One region of the Microbacterium sp. A93 genome, then DNA from elsewhere that is predicted to be linked to it. Evidence: riboswitches for the same ligand, from Rfam matches in the RefSeq annotation. Region 1 holds a riboswitch; the other holds the start of a gene.

Region 1 (5,005 bases):
CATCCCCGGACTTCCGCTGGTGATGGTGATCGCCACCTATTTCGACACCCGCAGCTGGTTGCTGGTTGCCGGTGTGCTGGGCATTACCTCGTGGGCGGGCTCCGCGGTGGTGCTGCGCACGCAGGCGCGTTCGCTGCGCAGCCGCGACTATGTCTACGCATCCAAGGTCGCCGGCGAACGGTCGATCCGCGTCATCCTGGTGGAGATCATGCCGAACCTGCTGCCGCTGCTGGCGGCACAATTCCTCTTCGCGATCATCTTCGCGATCCTCGGTGAGGCCGGGCTCTCCTACCTCGGACTCGGTGCTACGGACTCGATCACGTGGGGCACGATCCTTAACGACGCCCAGTCCGGGCAAGCATTGGGCACCGGAGCATGGTGGTGGTTCATCCCACCGGGCATCCTGATCGCGTTGCTCGGCTGCGGGCTGTCGCTCATCAACTTCTCCATCGACGAGATCATCAACCCGAAGCTACGCAACGCCCCAGATGCTGCTCGACGCGTGCGCAAGGTAGCAAAGACGAAGGGAGTCACCGCGTGACCGCCCCCGAAGCAGTTCTGACTGCACACAACGTATCCATCGAGTACGAGGTAGATCCGCCGGTCAAGGCCGTGCGTAACGTCTCGCTCACCCTGCACCGCGGCGAGATCCTGGGTCTCGCGGGAGAGTCCGGCTGCGGCAAGACCACCCTCGCTTATGGGCTGAATCGGCTCCTGAAGGCTCCGGCGCTGTTGACGAGCGGGGAGATCACCTTCCATGATCGATCCGGTACCGACATCGACATCGTAGGACTGGAGGACGAACAGCTGCGCGCGTTCCGTTGGGACAAGATCTCGATGGTGTTCCAGGGGGCGATGAACTCGCTCAACCCGGTGATCAGCGTGAAGGCGCAGCTCTTCGACATCTTCGACACGCACCGTCCAGGCATGAGTCGCCGTGCGAAGACCGAGCGGTCGGAGGAGCTGCTGCGACTCGTCGGTGTGGACCCCGCACGTCTGACGAGCTTCCCGCACGAGCTGTCCGGCGGAATGCGCCAGCGCGTGATGATCGCGATGGCGCTGGCACTGGATCCGCAGGTGATGATCATGGACGAGCCGACCACCGCGCTTGATGTGGTCGTGCAGCGAGGCATCATCCGAGAGATCATGCGGCTGCGTGAACGACTCGGTTTCGCAGTGATCTTCATCACCCACGATTTGCCGATGCTCATCGAGATCAGTGACCGGATCGCGGTGATGTTGCAGGGCGAGATCGTCGAACAGGGGACGGCGGAGGAGATCTTCCGCACACCGCAGCACGAGTACACGAAGAAGCTGCTCTCCAGCTTTCCGAGTCTGCGCGGCGAGCGCGGCGGGTTCGTGCGGTCGGGGGCGGTCACTGGGTCCGTCGACAATTCAGCCTCGGCATCCATCATCACGGAGGTGCAACGATGAGCAACTATTCTCTCGAAGCGCGGAACCTGACCAAAGACTTCCGGCTCCGCTCCGGTTTCAAGACGACGACCCTGCACGCGGTGAAGGACGTCTCCTTCACGCTGGAGCCAGGCAAGACTGTCGCCCTCGTCGGGGAATCCGGCAGCGGAAAGTCCACGATCGCGCGGATGCTGATGAAGCTGGAGACACCGACATCCGGGGAGATCCTGATGGATGGCCGGCCCAGCGGCACGCACGGGCGGGAGCTGGCCCGCTATCGTTCTGACGTGCAGATGGTCTTCCAAGATCCGTTCGCGTCTCTCAACCCGTTCCACACGATCATCCACCACCTGGAGCGGCCGCTGCGGATCCATCACCGTGAGCTGTCGGCGGCGCAGGTGCGCGCACGCGCGTTGGACTTGCTCGAGCGGGTGCAGTTGACGCCGGCGGAGAGCTATGCGGAGCGTCGTCCGCACGAGCTCTCCGGCGGTCAGCGCCAGCGGGTCGCGATCGCCCGTGCCCTCGCGCCTGGCGCGCGCTTCATCGTGGCGGATGAGCCTGTGTCGATGCTTGACGTGTCCATCCGCCTCGGTGTGTTGAATCTGCTCGCCGATCTGCAGCGCGAATCGCAACTTGGTGTGCTCTACATCACGCACGATCTGGCGACCGCTCGGCACTTCAGTGACGAGATTCTCGTCATGTATCGCGGCGACATCGTCGAACGGGGCCCCTCCGATGAGGTGATCCTGAACCCGCAGCACGACTACACGAAGACGCTGCTGGGTGCGGCCCCCGAGCCCGAGAACTTCGGCCGCCTCCGCGACGAGGTGCGAGCCGAGCTCGCCCTCTAGTTTTTCCCTCCCAAGGTTGCGAGTGGGCGCGCGTGGCTCTGTTTCACGCAAACTGTGAGCCACGAGCGCCCGCTCGCAACGGGTAGGATGGGAGGCACAACTGAAGACAGGCCCCATGACCTGTGCGGGAGAGCCTCGGTGTATTCGGCCGAGCACCGAAGGAGCAAGCCTCCCCGCCAATCTCTCAGGTAACGCGTACCGCGCCGGTCAGGCCGCTCTGAAAAGTGATGCTCACGCATCCGCCGACGGTGAAAGCTTCCTGCGCTCTGCAGGCGGTGAAACTCTCAGGCCTATGACAGAGGGGGAGTTCTCGGATACCGTGCATTCCGTACGGCATCCTTCCGATCCATCCGGGAGAACTCCATGGCTGAGGCCCGCTTCACCCCTCTTCGCGAGCGACACGAGTCGCTCGGCGCATCCTTCACCGATTTCGGTGGCTGGCAGATGCCAGTGCGCTACACCTCCGACCTTGCCGAGCACCACGCGGTGCGCCAGGCAGCCGGTCTCTTCGACATCTCGCATATGGCCGAGTTCACCGTCGATGGCGCGGATGCTGCGGCATATCTGGACTTCGCGCTCGCCGGGCGTCTGTCGACCATGGTCATCGGTAAGGCGAAGTACTCGCTGTTGCTCGCCGAGACCGGCGGCATCATCGATGACGTGATCGTCTATCGGCTCGGTGACGACAGCTTCCTGATCATCTCCAACGCCGGAAACCGGGATGCCGTCGCCGCAGCGCTCGCCGAGCGGGCCAACGACTTCGACGCGGCTGTTGCGGATGTCTCCGACGACTATGCACTGCTGGCAGTGCAGGGGCCGGCCGCTGAGGCGATCGTCGCTGCGACCGAAGGCATCACAGAGGTCAGCATCCCGTGGGTCGAGCAGAAGTACTACGCCTGGGCCTCCGCGCGCTACAACGGTCAGCCGGTGCTCATCGCGCGCACGGGTTACACCGGTGAAGACGGCTTCGAGCTGCTCGTGCGCAGCGAAGACGCCGCCGTAGTCTGGGATGCCGTACTCACCGCCGGAGCGACGCACGGCCTCGTTCCTGCCGGACTTGCCGCCCGCGACACGCTTCGTCTCGAGGCAGGTATGCCGCTGTACGGGCACGAGCTCTCGCGTGAAATCAAGCCTGCGCAGGCCGGCCTCGGCCGCGTCGTGGCATCCGACAAGGACTCGTTCGTCGGTAAGTCGGAGGCAGCGCCCGCCGAGGGTGCACGGGTGCTCGTCGGCCTCGCAGCCGAGGGCAAACGTGCCGGCCGCGCCGGTTATGACGTTGTCGCCGAAGACGGCACGGTCCTCGGCGAGATCACCAGCGGTGCGCTCAGCCCCACTCTTGGCCACCCGATCGCGATGGCCTATATCGATCCCACTTTTACTGAAGCGGGATCCACCGTGTTCCTTGATGTGCGGGGGACGAAGATCCCCGCAACTGTGACCGCCCTGCCTTTCTACCGGAGGAAGAAATGACTGATCTCAACACGCTGAAGTACACCGAGGAGCACGAGTGGCTCTCCATCTCTGATGGTGTCGCCACCATCGGCATCACCGACTACGCCGCAGACAAGCTCGGCGATGTCGTGTTCGTCGAGCTCCCCGCGGTCGGCACCGAGCTCACCGCCGGCACGGTCGTTGGCGAGATCGAGTCGACCAAATCGGTCGGCGAGCTATACGCACCATTGGTCGGCACCGTCACCGAGATCAACGACGCCGTCGTAGATGACCCGTCGCTCGTGAACGCAGAGCCTTTCGAAGGTGGCTGGCTCATCAAGATCTCGATCACCGATGGCGCCGCTGACGCGCTGCTCGATCGTGATGCATACGTCGCCCTGACCGAGGGTTGATTTCGCAGTGACCACTTTCGCCGATCGCCATATCGGAACGACCGCCGAGACCCAGCGCACCATGCTGGAAGCTCTCGGCGTCGATACCTCCGATGCCTCCTCCTCTCTCGAGACGCTGATGCGCAGCGCCGTGCCTGCGTCGATCTACACCTCTGCCTCAGGGACGTCGGTGATCCCGCCGGCTGCCACAGAGGCCGAAGCGCTCGCCGAGTTGCGTGGCTTCGCCTCCCGTAATCGCGTGAACCGCTCGATGATCGGCCTCGGCTACTACGGCACGCTCACCCCGAGCGTGATCCAGCGCAACGTCCTGGAGAACCCGTCTTGGTACACGGCCTACACGCCGTACCAGCCGGAGATCTCGCAGGGGCGTTTGGAAGCGCTGATCAACTTCCAGACGATGGTCGCCGACCTCACCGGGTTGTCGACGGCGAACGCGTCGATGCTCGACGAATCGACGGCTGTCGCCGAGGGGATGCTGCTGGCGCGGCGTGCCTCGAAGGTGAAGTCCCACGTGTTTGTGGTCGACGCGGATGCCTTCCCGCAGACCAAGGCGCTGCTCGAGACCCGCGCTGCCGCGCTCGGCATCGAACTGGTCGAGCGTGATCTTTCCGGCGGTGAAGCGCTGCCGGAGGAGCTTTTCGGCGTGTTCGTGCAGTATCCCGCGGCATCCGGTCTCGTCTGGGATCCATCCGCGGTGATCGATGCTGCCCACGTCGCGGGCGGCCTCGCGGTTGTCGCCGCCGATCTGCTGGCACTCACCCTCATTACCTCCCCAGGAACTCTCGGTGCGGATGTCGCCGTCGGCACCACGCAGCGCTTCGGCGTGCCGATGAGCTTCGGTGGCCCGCACGCTGGCTACATGGCTGTGCGCGCGGGGCTCGAGCGTCAGCTCCCCGG
Region 2 (5,005 bases), on a different contig from region 1:
ACGGCCACGGGGCCCACCCCCGGGCCGCCGCCGCCGTGGGGGATGCAGAAGGTCTTGTGCAGGTTCAGGTGGGAGACGTCCCCGCCGAACTGGCCCGGCTGCGCGAGGCCGACGAGGGCGTTGAGGTTCGCGCCGTCGATGTAGACCTGGCCGCCGGCCTCGTGGACCGTGCGGCAGACCTCCCGCACGTCCGCGTCATAGACGCCGTGCGTGGAGGGGTAGGTGATCATGATGGCCGCGACCCGGCCGTCGTTCGCCTCGATCTTGGCGGCGAGGTCCTCCGAGTCGATGGTGCCGTCCGATGCGGTGGCCACCACCACGACCTTCAGTCCGGCGAGCACCGCCGAGGCGGCGTTGGTGCCGTGGGCGGAGGCGGGGATCAGGCAGACGTCCCGCTCGCCCTCACCCTGGTCCAGGTGATAGCGGCGGATCGCGAGCAGGCCCGCATATTCACCCTGCGAACCGGCGTTGGGTTGGACGGAGACCGCCGCGTATCCGGTGATCTCGGCCAGCTTCTCCTCGAGGTCGCCCAGCAGGAAGCGCCATCCCTCGGTCTGGTGGTCCGGTGCGAAGGGGTGGATGGAGCAGAACTCGGGCCAGGAGATGGACTCCATCTCCGCGGTGGCGTTGAGCTTCATGGTGCACGAACCCAGCGGGATCATGGTGCGGTCCAGAGCCAGGTCGTAGCCGGAGAGGCGCTTGAGGTAGCGCAGCATCTGGGTCTCGGACTTGTAGGTGTTGAACACCGGGTGGGTCATGAACGCGCTGCTGCGCCGCTGGGAGGCGGGGATACGCGCCGAGGCCGACCGGCCGGCGTCGTCCTTCTGGGGGTGACTGCCGGCCTGCGCGCCGCCGGCGTCCAAGGACTGGCTCGGGGCGCCGAAGGCCGAGAGCACGGCCACGAGGTCCTCGTCCGTGGTGGTCTCGTCACAGGAGATGCCAACGGTCCCGACGTCCACGAGGCGCAGGTTGACCCCGGCCGCCTCCGCGGCGGTGACCACGGTGCGGGCCAGGGACGGCACGGAGACCTGGACCGTGTCGAAGAACGCGTCCTGGGTGAGCGTGAACCCGGAGGACTCCAGGGCGGCGGCCAGGCGGGAGGCCTGGCGGTGGGCGTGCTCGGCGATCGCTCTCACGCCCTCCGGGCCGTGATAGACGGCGAACATGGAGGCCGTGATGGCCAGCAGTGCCTGGGCGGTGCAGATGTTGGACGTGGCCTTCTCACGGCGGATGTGCTGCTCGCGGGTCTGCAGGGCCAGGCGGTAGGCCGGGCGGCCGGCGGCATCTTGGGAGACACCCACCAGGCGGCCGGGCAGCTGACGTTCGAGGCCTTTGGGCACGGCCATGTAGGCGGCGTGGGGCCCGCCGAAGAACAGCGGGACGCCGAAGCGCTGGGTGGTGCCGACGGCGATGTCCGCGCCCTGCTCGCCCGGAGGGGTGATGAGGGCCAGGGAGAGCAGGTCGGCGGCGATCGTCACCATCGCGCCATGCTCCTTGGCCTGCGCGATGACCGCCGTGTGGTCGTGGATCCGCCCGGAGTCTCCGGGCTGTTGCAGCACGATGCCGCACAGGCCCCTCTCCTCCAGCTCAGCGGAGAGTTCGGCGGGCAGGCCGGAGGTGAGGTCGGCGGTGCGCACGTCCAGGTCCAGAGCCCGGGCCCTGCCCTCGATGACCGCGCGGGTCTGCGGGTAGAGGTCGGCGTCCAGCAGGGTGATGCCGCCTGACGCCGTCCTGGCGGACTTCTTGTTGGCGCGGTGCATCAGCAGTACGGCCTCGGCCGTGGCGGAGGCCTCGTCCAGCATGGAGGCGTTGGCGATCTCCAGCCCCGTGAGGTCGGAGACCATGGTCTGGAAGTTCAGCAGGGCCTCCAGACGGCCCTGGGAGATCTCCGGCTGGTAGGGGGTGTAGGCGGTGTACCAGGCCGGGTTCTCGAGCACCTTGCGCAGCACCACGGGCGGGGTCACCGTGTCGAAGAAGCCCTGCCCGATCATCTGGGTCTTGACGATGTTGCGGTTCGCGATCGCCCGCAGGTCCTCCAGGACGGCGGCCTCGGTCAGGGCCGGGGGCAGGTTCAGCGGGGTGTCCTGGCGGATGTCCGCCGGGACGGCGGCGTCCACCAGATCCGCGAGGGAGTCGAAGCCCAGCACGGAGAGCATGTGCTCGGCGTCCGAGGGGCGGGGGCCGATGTGACGGCTGGTGAACGGTGCTGAGGCCGTGTCCCGCGGCTCGTGGCGCTGGCTCATGGCCGGCGGGACGGTCTGCGTGGGCGTCGGCGTGGTGGCGTCGGGGGCGTAGCTGGCGTTCATGGGGTCTCCTCCAGGGCGCGGTGGGCACGGATCGGTACCTCCCCGCTCTGTCATGGACCTGAGAGATTCCGCCCGTATCTGGAGGATACGTGCTTGCACCGTCGGTGTCCGGGGGCCGCTGGCCCCGCGGAGCTTTCCAGAGTCGCCATGCCCTGCGCGGTACCGGGGCCTGAGAGATTCTCGGGGAGAAATTGCTCCTTCGGCGGCTGTGATCCCGTACCGCGGCGGACCTTCCGGCCGACCGACGACGGGTCACGGCGCTCTCCCGCGCGGGGTGCCTGACGTGCGCCCAGTCTGGCACAACCGGACAGATCCCGCCGCCGGGCAGGGGTTTCGATGACGGCCGGGGTGCCGGGGGCCCGTCCCAGAATCCGGCGCTGGACACCAGAAGGCCGGCTGACGTGGGCGTGGGGTGGTGACTGGCGCTGTCCTGGGGCTGGCCCGGACTGGTCCTCTGGTTGACCGGCCTCGTCATGAGACGACACCGAGCGGCCCGGATCCTCATCGGGCTCGACTGAGCCAGAGCGGGATCCCCGCGAGCAGGATCAGGCCGGCCACCCCGGCGAAGGTGATCCCGGACCCGAGGTAGGTGAACCCCACCCCGCCGAACACCCCCGCCAGGCCCAGGCCGGTGTCGAAGCTCATGTTCCAACCGACGCTGGCCTGACCGTGGCTGCCGGCCCGGGCGAAGGCCATGACCAGGCTGGCCGATTGCACGGTGCCGATCCCCACACCCATCAGCACCAGGCAGGCGGCCAACAGCCACGGCGGCTCCGTCAGGGCCACGGCCACCAGGCCAGCCGCCGTCATCGCGATCCCGGCCGTGTAGACCGCCGTGGGATCGAGCCGGTCCGTCAGTGATCCGGAGACCCAGCGCCCCGCCACGGAGGCCGCCTGCATGGTCGCGATGAACACGGCCGGGTGTGCGGTGTCTCCGCCCGGTCCGAAGGCAATCACCAGGCCGTAGGCGGCCATGCTGACCAGGAACGGCAGCAGCACCGGTCCCAGTGCGGCCCACCACCCCGTGGCCGCCGGTTCGGAACCCGTGCCCGACGCGCGGGCCGCACCCCCCTGCCCCGCTTCGCCTTCCGCGGTGCTGGCGCTGGGGGCGGTGGCGCCCGCGACCCGGTCCGGGATCCCCCGCAGGGTGACGAACGCGAGCAGCACGCAGACGGCGGCCGCGAGACGGAAGTTCTCCAACGGCACCACCCCGCTGAACCACAGGCCCAACGGGGCGCCCACGGCGGCGGCACCGGAGGTCGCCGCACCGAACTGCCCCAGGGCCCGGCCCGCCCGGCCGGGCTGCGAGACCAGGGGGACGGCCGCCGTCGCCACCACCACGAGGATCCCGAAACCGCATCCGACGGCCAGTCCGGTCACCAGCAGTGCCGCCACGGGATGGGGGATGACCAGGCTCGCCCCGTGCCCGGCGGCCATCAGCAGCAGGGACGTCCCGACGGTCCGGCGCGGACCCCAGCGTTGCCGCAGGACGGGCGCCGCCGGCTGCACCACGATCACGCTGAGCATCATGACCGTCAACAGGGTGCCGCCGGTCACGGCACTCAGACCACGGGCGAGGCCGATCGGCACCATGGTCGAGTAGCTGAGGAAGAATCCGGAGAAGCCCCACACTGCGATCCACAACAGGCCCATCAGTCCCGTGGGGCCCCGGGAGGACGTCGTCTCGGTAGTCACCCCCTCACCCTAGGCACTCCGCGCCCCTCAGCCCTCAGCCCTTAGCCCTCAGCCCTCAGGCGCAAAGTGACGGCACCCCCACCGTCGTGACCTGGCGTCGTCACCTTGCGCCCGGCGGCCGCCTGCCGGACACCCGGCGGCCACCCTCTCGTCGCCTGTGGACGAGACACTGGCGTGGTCACCCGCCCGCCCGCACCACCGCAGAGGAACCCATGCATCTCCGCGCCCACCCTCCCCACCGTCCGGTCCGCCGTGTCGGCCTCGGCCTCCTGGCCGCCGCCGTGCTGGTCGGCACCGTGGCCGTCACCCCGGCCGGCGCCACCACCCCGGTTGCCACAGCGCAGGATGCCACGGCTGTCACCGCCACGCAGTCCACGCAGTCATCGGGAAGCGGATTCCGTGTACTGCCGTACATCATGGAGCCCTCAGACGAGTCCGCGGACCTGGTCTGGTTCTCGGAGACCGAGGAGCCGGGCACCGTGGTGGTGCGCTACCCCGGCGAGGACTCCCCCGATATGACGCTGACCTCGGAGCCGGAGCATCAGCCGTTGCTCGGCTACACCGAGGCGGAACTGGCCCAGGATATCGACGGGCTGGAGCAGGGCTCCTGGCTCAAGGGCGCGGACAACTACAAGCACCGGGTGACCATCCCGAACCTGGAGCCCGGCCTCACCGTGGACTATGCGGTCACACAGGGCTCTCAGACCCACGAGTCCACCGTCACCACGGGCCCCGGGGCGGACTGGGACGAGCTGCGCATCGTGGCCTTCTCCGACACCGAGACCGAGCCCTACGGCCGGACGGAGCACCGGGAGTGGGAGCAGTCCCCCGTCAACGGCTACACCGAGGACTCCCTGGATCGGCCCGGAGAAGGTTCCGCCTGGGATGAGAAGTTCGGCCACGCCACCCGCTACGGCGCCTTCACCCTGAACTACCCGCTGGACCAGGACACCGCGCTGCAGGAGAACCTCAAGCACATCGAGGCCGCCGAGCCGGACCTCATG

The links. Region 1 has a riboswitch for glycine ahead of gcvT (glycine cleavage system aminomethyltransferase GcvT). Riboswitches for the same ligand answer to the same signal wherever they lie in the genome.
Region 2: another riboswitch for glycine. It lies ahead of gcvP (aminomethyl-transferring glycine dehydrogenase); the one in region 1 lies ahead of gcvT (glycine cleavage system aminomethyltransferase GcvT).

The regions. Positions count from the first base shown of each region.
Region 1 is NZ_JBPXMT010000019.1:54,849-59,853, forward strand. It holds gene ACSU1G_RS33355 (ABC transporter permease) at 1-541, shown strand, start outside; gene ACSU1G_RS33360 (ABC transporter ATP-binding protein) at 538-1,434, shown strand; gene ACSU1G_RS33365 (ABC transporter ATP-binding protein) at 1,431-2,264, shown strand; glycine riboswitch at 2,380-2,475, shown strand; glycine riboswitch at 2,476-2,573, shown strand; gene gcvT (glycine cleavage system aminomethyltransferase GcvT) at 2,628-3,734, shown strand; gene gcvH (glycine cleavage system protein GcvH) at 3,731-4,108, shown strand; gene gcvP (aminomethyl-transferring glycine dehydrogenase) at 4,170-5,005, shown strand, end outside.
Region 2 is NZ_JBPXMT010000002.1:181,099-186,103, forward strand. It holds gene gcvP (aminomethyl-transferring glycine dehydrogenase) at 1-2,243, opposite strand, end outside; glycine riboswitch at 2,454-2,584, opposite strand; gene ACSU1G_RS05120 (MFS transporter) at 2,808-4,001, opposite strand; gene ACSU1G_RS05125 (S-layer homology domain-containing protein) at 4,214-5,005, shown strand, end outside.